Regions from separate parts of the Oceanisphaera sp. genome, predicted to be linked through region 1. Evidence: predicted binding sites of a transcription regulator. Region 1 holds the regulator's gene; the other holds the start of a gene.
The links. The regulator NrdR, encoded in region 1, represses ribonucleotide reductase genes. The targets are predictions, from matches to a motif close to CACNNTATANNGTG.

Region 1 (4,848 bases):
GCCTTTTTGAATGCCTTGAGCAATCAGCTTGGTTTGTTCTTTTGTCTGTCCAGGCCTTTGGGTCGCCTTAGCCATGCGTTCGGCCTCAGCTTGCGTTTGTGGTGACACCCTGGGTTTAGGTTGTTGATGAGATGCCATATTATTGTGCAACATTATTTAAGTAATGAATATCCATGCTAAATATAGCCAATAATAAAGTAGCAGCACTGCTATAAAAGCCCAAAGCGTCTTGTTGTTTACATTGATTGGCAAAGGCGGGCAGTTCATTGAGTAGCACTTGATTGGCCAGCTCTCTTTGCTGATCAAGTAAGGCTGTGCGTGTTGCTTCATCAGCAGCTGAAATGGCTTTTATGCTGAGGGTTGCCATCATCTCAAGGTGATTAGCGATACTTAAGGGATCGTCATCGGGCAGTTGTGTGCCGTGTTCATGTAGCAGTACGCTAATAAATAACAGGGCATCTTGACTACTGTCACTCACCGTTGAGCTATCAAGCAAGGCTTGCTGTACAAATAACTGCTGGTAATACTGGCTTAGCTCTTGTTGTGGCTGGGTGAGCGCTAATACGTTATCTGTCTGTAAGCGAAAGGCTTCAGTTGCTTCGCGTAAAGGATCAAGCGTGGCTAAGCTGTTTAAAAAAGCGTGCATGTCATAGCCACCAAATTGCTTAATTTCATCCTCTACTAAAGGAGCCGAAAATAAAGCGGTAAACCAAGAATAGAGTTCGGCTCGGCGCTGTGAGGTGACCTTAAAATCTTGCATATATTCCCCAACGAGTGTGGCTATTATTGTGTATTAGAAATGAGCGAAGTTAAGCTGGGCTCAATTAATATAATGCTATTCTATCGGCTTTATCAGCTAGATCTACCCCTGTTATGCGGTGAAATAAGTCATGAGTGAGTCCTGTGCTTGGGGCTTCTATTTTACGTAAAGATAAATAAGTGTCGTTAACTGGGTGAGCGGGGCTAGGCTGAACGCAGCCTAAAGGGTAAACTTAAGGGATAAGGGTCGATTGATCCTATCCCCCCATGAGTCAGGAGAGACGGATGTTAAAGCGTGACATGAATATTGCCGATTATGATCCCCAGTTGTGGCAAGCAATGTGTGATGAAACTCAACGCCAAGAAGAGCACATTGAGCTAATTGCATCAGAGAACTACACCAGCCCTCGTGTAATGCAAGCGCAAGGTTCTCAGCTGACGAATAAGTATGCTGAAGGGTATCCTGGTAAGCGCTTTTATGGCGGTTGTGAGTATGTTGATATTGCAGAAGAGTTAGCCATTGAGCGTGCCAAACAGCTCTTTGGTGCCACTTATGCCAACGTGCAACCGCACTCAGGCTCTCAGGCAAACTCGGCAGTATTTATGGCATTAGTTAAGCCTGGCGACACTGTTATGGGCATGAACTTGGCTCATGGTGGTCACCTAACCCATGGTTCGCCGGCTAACTTTTCGGGAAAAATGTACAACATTATTCCTTATGGCATTAATGATGAAGGCGTTATTGATTACGAAGAAATGGAACAATTAGCGCTTGAGCATAAGCCAAAAATGATTATTGGTGGTTTCTCTGCTTTTTCTGGGATTGTTGACTGGGCGCGTATGCGTGAGATTGCCGATAAAATTGACGCCTGGTTTATGGTAGATATGGCACACGTTGCGGGTTTAATTGCCACCGGCCACTACCCAAGCCCCATTGAACATGCTCATGTGGTGACCACCACCACCCATAAAACACTGGCCGGCCCGCGTGGTGGTTTAGTCTTGTCTGCATCTAATGATGAAGCGCTAGAGAAAAAGCTAAACTCAGCGGTTTTCCCTGGTGGCCAAGGCGGCCCCCTAATGCACGTGATTGCGGGTAAAGCGGTGGCCTTTAAAGAAGCCATGGAACCTGAGTTTAAAACATACCAAGGTCAGGTGTTGAAAAACGCCCAAGCCATGGCCGCCGCTTTTATTGAGCGTGGCTATAAAGTGGTGTCTGGCGGTACCCATAACCACTTGTTCTTGGTTGATTTAATCGATAAAGGGATCACGGGTAAAGAAGCTGATGCCGCCTTAGGTAAAGCCTTTATTACGGTAAATAAAAATGCCGTCCCTAATGACCCGCGCTCGCCTTTTGTGACCTCAGGTATTCGTATTGGTACACCAGCAGTCACACGTCGTGGTTTTAATGAAGCCGATGTGCGCCAACTGGCCGGTTGGATTTGCGATGTGTTAGACAATATCAACGATGATGCTGCCATTGCCGGTGTTAAAGAGCAGGTGCAAGAAATTTGTCGTCGTCTGCCTGTTTATGCCTAAATGGTGTAAGCTAAAAGATGAAAAACGGGGCCAACAGGCCCCGTTTTTTTTAGCGACTCAGCGGTACGCTTTACGTTGACCGCTGTACGAAAAAAAACACACCGATTTTAAATATGGCGTGGTTTGATGGTTTTTTGTGCCGCTGCGCGCCACCGGCCAGCTGAAGCGGCCTCTACATTTTTGCACCATGTTAACGTAGGTGTTTTTTGTCATTGCGGTGGCACGCCAAGCAATTTGTGCAGTATGTAAATTTTGGCATTGCTGTTTTTCTTTAAGCTAGGCGCTCGGCGCTGCTTTTAAGCCGTTACTAGCATTCTTATGTCTGCTTATTTACACTAAAGGCCGATTTTTAGCCCTTGGAGGCACTATGCACTGTCCCTTCTGTCAAGCAACCGATACCAAAGTGATTGACTCGCGCTTAGTCGGCGAGGGCTTGCAAGTGCGTCGCCGGCGAGAATGCTGTGCCTGCAAAGAGCGCTTTACCACCTTTGAAAGCGCTGAGTTGGTCATGCCAAGGGTGATTAAAACCAACGATGTACGTGAGCCTTTTAACGAAGATAAGTTAGAAGCCGGCATGTTACGTGCCTTAGAAAAGCGCCCCGTGAGTATAGAAGCGATCGAACAAGCTGTTTGTCGCATTATGTCTCAATTGCGCGCCACTGGTGAGCGCGAAGTGAAGTCTGAATATATTGGCAACTTGGTGATGGAAGAGCTCAAGTTGCTTGATAAAGTGGCCTATATTCGCTTTGCCTCTGTGTATCGTTGTTTTGAAGATTTACGTCAATTTGGTGAAGAGATCGCCCGGCTGGAGCAATAAGTGTTTAATTCTCAAGATGCGACTTACATGGCCCGAGCTTTGGCACTCGCCGCGCGCGGGCGCTTTACAGTTAGCCCTAACCCTGCGGTGGGCTGTGTGCTGGTGAATAATAACCAGATAGTAGGAGAGGGGTATCACCAACAGGCTGGCGGCCCTCATGCCGAAGTGTTTGCCCTGCGCCAAGCCGGTGCAGCTGCCAAAGGGGCAACGGCCTATGTCACCTTAGAGCCTTGTTCGCATTATGGCCGCACGCCCCCCTGCGCTCAGGCCTTAATTGATGCGGGAGTAACACGGGTGGTTGTGGCAAGTGAAGATGCCAACCCGCAAGTGTCTGGCAATGGCTTGCGCATGTTGCAAGCGGCGGGCATAGAGGCCAAGGCCGGCTTAATGGCCGCAGAGTCAGTAGCCATTAACCGTGGCTTTATGCACCGTATGCAAACCGGTTTGCCTTGGGTAACGTTAAAGTTGGCAGCAACCCTTGATGGGCGAACCGCACTGGCCAATGGTGTAAGCCAATGGATCACAGGCCCTGCGGCTCGGCGCGATGTACAACACCACAGAGCCTTGAGCTGTGCCATTTTATCCGGTGCCGATACGGTATTAATGGATAATGCCAGCTTGAATGTGCGTTGGCATGAACTGCCACCTTATGTGCAGGCAGATTACACAAATGTGACCCCTGATGATGCAGCCCCCCCCACAGTGCGCCAACCGCTGCGGGTAATTATCGATACTCAAAATCGTCTCACCCCTTCGCTGACATTATTTAGTGTACCAGGGCCAATATTACTGGTGCGCGGACAAATAACCGGGGGCTTTAGTGAGCAAGTGGAAGAGTGTGTACTAACGCTAACCGCTAGCAAGCAGCTTGATTTATCCGCTTTGCTAATAGAGCTTGGTCGTCGCCAGATCAACTCACTCTGGGTTGAAGCAGGGGCGCGCTTAGGCGGTGCACTGTTAGAAAATGAACTGATTGATGAACTGGTGCTGTATCAGGCGCCTAAATTAATGGGCAGCCAAGCACGAGGACTCTTTGATGTGCCAGAGCGTATTGCAATGAGCGAGGTCACTCAATTGCAATGGCAAGATTGCCGCCAAGTGGGTGATGATATTAAACTGACCGCTCGATTTATCAAAAGCTGATATCCCTGGTGTGCAGTGTGGCTGTCGGCGACCCTGGCCGCCGACAGTATGATCCATAAGCCGTTTTATGAAGATCACTAGATCTTAGATACCTAAGGAACAAACTCATGGCGTTAAGTAATACCCAAGACATCATCGACGATATTCGTCAGGGAAAGATGGTTATTTTAATGGATGATGAAGATCGCGAAAACGAAGGCGACTTGATCATGGCCTCGCACCATGTGCGCCCAGAAGACATTAACTTTATGGCCAAATATGGCCGTGGCCTGATTTGTTTAACGCTGACCGAAGCGCGTTGTCGCCAGTTAGATATTCCACAAATGGTGAGCAATAACACCGAACAGTTTTCTACCGCCTTTACCGTGTCTATTGAAGCAGCCGAAGGCGTCACCACAGGCATTTCTGCCGCCGATCGTGCCCGTACGGTACAAGCGGCAGTGGCACCTGAAGCTAAGCCGAGTGACTTGGTGCAGCCTGGGCATATTTTTCCCCTAAAAGCGCAAAATGGTGGTGTGTTAACACGTGCCGGTCACACCGAAGCCGGTTGTGATTTGGCCCGCTTAGCGGGGTTAGAGCCTTCAGCTGTC
Region 2 (4,848 bases), on a different contig from region 1:
TAAAAGCGAATGGCTTCTAATACGTTGACACTCATTAAGCATAAATAGAGCTTTTTCTTTAGCTCGTAGCGGCTAATCTCTAGCGGCTTGCCTTTATGCTCAAGCGGGCCTTCACCGTGCAAGTGATAAAGGCTGGTGTAGCGGATCAGCTCGTCATAGTAGTGGGCAATATCACCAGCACGCTTAAGAATTTCTTCATTGGCCACAATGTCGTCAAACACCACGCCGGGATCATGCACAATATTACGAATAATATGCGTATAAGAGCGCGAGTGAATGGTTTCAGAAAATGCCCAGGTTTCTACCCAGGTTTCTAGTTCAGGAATAGACACCAACGGCAGTAACGCCACGTTAGGGCTGCGCCCCTGAATTGAATCTAGCAGGGTTTGATATTTTAAATTACTGATAAAAATATGCTTTTCGTGATCCGGCAGCGCTTGATAATCAATGCGGTCTTGGGATACATCCACTTCTTCTGGACGCCAGAAAAAAGACAGCTGTTTTTCAATCAGCTTTTCAAATACATCGTATTTTTGTTGATCATAGCGTGCCACGTTCACGTGATTCCCCAAAAACATGGGCTCTTGCATATGATCGTTTTGAATTTGACTAAAAGTTGTATAAGACATAGTGCAATCTCACTTCACATGGCGAGAGAAGCTCTCGCCATCAATATTAAATTTTGCAGGCGCCACCGGCACAATCATCTTCTTGCATGTCGTTTTGGGCGTCAGCTGCACCATCGCGAGTATTGTGGTAATACAGCGTTTTAAGGCCAAATTTGTAGGCCGTGAGCAAGTCTTTTAATAGCTGCTTCATGGGTACTCGGCCTGCGTCAAATCGGCTTGGGTCGTAACTGGTGTTTGCAGAAATGGCTTGGTCAACAAATTTTTGCATCACACCCACTAAGTGCAAATAGCCATCGTTAGAAGGCATTTGCCATAACAGTTCATATTGATCTTTAAGCTCAACATAATCCGGCACCACTTGTTTTAAGATACCGTCTTTAGAGGCTTTCACCGACACTAATCCCCGTGGTGGCTCAATACCATTGGTAGCGTTAGAGATTTGGCTCGAGGTTTCTGATGGCATTAGTGCCGTTAGAGTACTGTTACGTAGCCCTTGGGTTTTAATTTGCTCACGCAAGCTTTCCCAGTCTAGGTGTAGCGGCTCTTGGCAGATAACATCTAGGTCTTTCTTATAGGTATCTATCGGCAAAATGCCTTGGGCATAAGTTGTTTCGCCAAAAGAAGGGCAGGGGCCAAACTCTTCAGCAAGCTGTGTAGAGGCTTTCAATAAGTAATATTGAATGGCTTCAAAGGTTTTATGGGTTAAGCCCAGTGCGCTGCCATCGGAGTACTTCACACCATGCTTCGCTAAGTAATAGGCGTAGTTAATGACGCCTATACCTAAGGTGCGCCGATTCATTGAGCCATTTTGTGCGGCTAATAATGGATAGTCTTGATAATCAAGCAAGGCATCAAGGGCGCGCACCGCTAAGTCTGCTAGACCTTCGAGTTCACTTAAGTCGTTAATAGCACCTAGATTAAAGGCTGAGAGCGTACAGAGCGCAATCTCTCCCTCGGCGTCATTCACATCCGTCAATGGCTTAGTTGGTAAGGCAATTTCTAAGCACAAGTTACTTTGGCGAATGGGAGCCACGCTTGAGTCAAACGGGCTGTGAGTATTACAGTGATCCACATGTTGAATATAGATACGGCCCGTACCCGCACGCTCTTGCATCATTAATGAAAACAGCTCTAACGCTTTAATGGTGCGTTTGCGAATGCTGGGGTCTTGCTCATATTGTAAGTAAAGTGCTTCAAATTTAGCCTGATCTTCAAAGAAGGCATCATAAAGCCCAGGCACATCTGAGGGCGAGAACAAGGTAATATCGCCGCCTTTAATGAGACGCTGATACATTAAGCGGTTAATTTGCACGCCATAGTCCATGTGGCGCACACGGTTTTCTTCTACCCCGCGGTTATTTTTTAATACCAGCAAAGACTCAACTTCTAAATGCCACATAGGGTAGAACAAGGTGGCCGCTCCACCGCGTACCCCGCCTTGCGAGCAGCACTTGACCGCGGTTTGAAAGTGTTTATAAAACGGAATACAGCCAGTATGAAAGGCTTCACCACTGCGAATAGGGCTACCCAGCGCACGAATACGGCCCGCATTAATACCAATACCTGCACGCTGTGAAACATAACGTACAATGGCGCTTGAGGTGGCATTAATAGAGTCTAGGCTGTCACCGCACTCGATAAGTACGCAAGAGCTAAATTGACGGGTAGGAGTACGTACGCCGGCCATAATGGGCGTTGGTAGTGATACTTTAAACAGAGAAATAGCATCATAAAAGCGCGTAATATAGCTAATACGTGTGTCTGCAGGGTACTTAGAGAATAAGCAAGCTGCCACTAACATATACAAAAACTGTGGGCTTTCGTAAATATCGCCATTAATGCGGTTTTGTACTAAATACTTACCTTCTAGCTGCTTAACGGCGGCATAAGAGAAGTTAAGGTCGCGGTCATGATCAATATAGTCATTTAGAATATTGAGTTCATCGCGGCTGTAATCGGCCAAAATATGTTGGTCATACTTGCCAAGCTCCGTAAGGCGCGCTACATGATCGTAGAGGTGCGGAGGAGTAAAACGGCCATAGGCTTTTTTACGTAAATGAAATACTGCTAAGCGTGCTGACAAGTATTGGTAATCTGGGGTCTCTTCTGAGATCAGATCCGCGGCGGCTTTAATAATGGTTTCATGGATATCTTCGGTGCGAATACCTTCATAAAATTGGATATGCGAACGTAGCTCAACTTGAGACACAGACACATTATCTAACCCTTCTGCTGCCCAATCGAGTACGCGATGGATTTTATCAAGATCAAGGTGTTCTTTAACACCAGAGCGCTTGGTGACCAGCAGATTTTTATTCATGAAACAGCCCTTTTAGTCGTAAATGTTATTGTGCTATAGGAGGCGCACGTGCTAATGCGATTTACCATATAGTGTGTTGAGTTAGTAAACATAACACAATATATAGTTATTGCCGTCGTTATGCGTGCACAATATAGAACCTAGAGGAAAATATCTCAAGGGGGGGAGACACTGCAATGATGCCCTGATGAAGTAAAAGATTTGCGCTTGCTAGCGGCGACGCCTTTCAGCGTCTGGCGTTGGCGATTGATTGCTGTTTTTCTGCGCAGTAAGAAAGATTTAAAAAATATTTGGCTTGCAAAAATGTTGAATTAACGATCTTGTTGGATCTTTCAGCGCTTGGCTGTAAGCGTGTCTTTTTACGCCTCACATTACGGCAAAACGACTATGGGTGTGTTCTGATCCAAGCAACCTTTAGGTGCCATGCAAATCATGCTGCATGGCCTGAGCTTGCTCGCCGTGACGAACGGTATCGGCCTAACGAACATCCAGTGAATGTTCGCAGTAGGCTGATATGGTGAGTATCATTAGCCCCGCAGCGTGTCGGTGAAGAAGATCCCTTTGTTCGGCCGTTATGCAGGCCGAACTGACTAAGTCACGCCTCTCATTTTTATTTATAGTACAAGCAAAAGATGTGATGAAGTGACAGGACCTGAGCTGTGAGCACTATTTGAGATAACTGCGTGTTAGGTTAATGTGGTGGGGTGGGGTTTAACTGCATACACCATGTAATTAACGTCGGCATCAGGGCTTAGCTTAAATTGACCACTTAAAGGTTGATACACAGTGCCGCTAATGTCTTTAACTACTAACCCAGCCGCTTCTATATGCTGGCATAGCTCAGCAGGAGTGATAAATTTTTTATGATCATGCGTGCCTTTTGGCACCATATTAAACACATATTCAGCACCAATAATCATCATTAACCAAGCTTTAGGGTTGCGATTAATGGTAGAAAACACCAAAGTAGCGCCCGGTTTGGCTAACTCGGCACAGGCTTGTACCACAGAGGCTGGATTAGGCACATGCTCGAGCATTTCCATGCAGGTCACTACCTCAAACTGCGCGGGTTGTTCAGCCGCTAATTGTTCAGCAGTGCCTTGGCGATAATTAATACTCACCCCCGCTTCTAATGCATGCAAGCGAGCCACTGTCAGGGGTTCTTGTCCCATATCTAGCCCGGTGACGTCTGCGCCGTCTCGCGCCATACTTTCACTTAAAATTCCCCCACCGCAGCCAATATCTATGGTTTTTTTACCAAATAAGCCGCCGGCTTTATCGCTGATCCAGCCCAAGCGCACGGGGTTAAGTGTATGCAGGGGCTTAAAGTCGCCGTTTAAGTCCCACCAGCGTGAGGCCATGGCGGCAAATTTTTCGATTTCCTGTGGGTCTACGTTCATGAACTGCGCCTTTATGACAAGTTAAATGACAAGAGAGAGCGACTATTATAGCCAAGCAGGCTTTCACTACCAGCATCAGTGCTCTTTGCGTGTATTTGTATGCTAGAATGGTGCGTTTTTTATTGCGATATCAACAATAAACTGGGGACAAGACTAGCTATGACCGATCTGGCCCGAGAAATCATGCCGATAAACATCGAAGATGAGCTGAAAAGTTCCTACTTAGATTACGCGATGAGCGTAATAGTAGGGCGCGCACTACCCGATGTACGAGATGGTTTGAAGCCAGTGCACCGCCGCGTGCTGTTTGCCATGAACGAGTTGGGCAACGACTGGAACAAGCCTTATAAGAAATCGGCCCGTGTGGTGGGTGACGTAATAGGTAAATATCACCCCCACGGTGATAGTGCCGTGTATGACACCATTGTACGTATGGCGCAGGAGTTTTCGATGCGTTATACCTTGGTTGATGGCCAAGGTAACTTTGGTTCTGTCGACG

Region 2: a site for NrdR is predicted at 3,044-3,057, ahead of nrdA (class 1a ribonucleoside-diphosphate reductase subunit alpha). Genes of this name have one in related genera too.

Annotation. Positions count from the first base shown of each region.
Region 1 covers NZ_JBQDEX010000010.1:12,317-17,164, forward strand. Annotated here, with positions in the region: gene ACTHY5_RS01910 (DUF2956 domain-containing protein) at 1-138, opposite strand, end outside; gene ACTHY5_RS01915 (molecular chaperone TorD family protein) at 140-760, opposite strand; gene glyA (serine hydroxymethyltransferase) at 1,045-2,298, shown strand; gene nrdR (transcriptional regulator NrdR) at 2,666-3,115, shown strand; gene ribD (bifunctional diaminohydroxyphosphoribosylaminopyrimidine deaminase/5-amino-6-(5-phosphoribosylamino)uracil reductase RibD) at 3,116-4,258, shown strand; gene ribBA (bifunctional 3,4-dihydroxy-2-butanone-4-phosphate synthase/GTP cyclohydrolase II) at 4,366-4,848, shown strand, end outside.
Region 2 covers NZ_JBQDEX010000039.1:9,756-14,603, reverse strand. Annotated here, with positions in the region: gene nrdB (class Ia ribonucleoside-diphosphate reductase subunit beta) at 1-629, opposite strand, end outside; gene nrdA (class 1a ribonucleoside-diphosphate reductase subunit alpha) at 676-2,949, opposite strand; gene ubiG (bifunctional 2-polyprenyl-6-hydroxyphenol methylase/3-demethylubiquinol 3-O-methyltransferase UbiG) at 3,636-4,349, opposite strand; gene gyrA (DNA topoisomerase (ATP-hydrolyzing) subunit A) at 4,509-4,848, shown strand, end outside.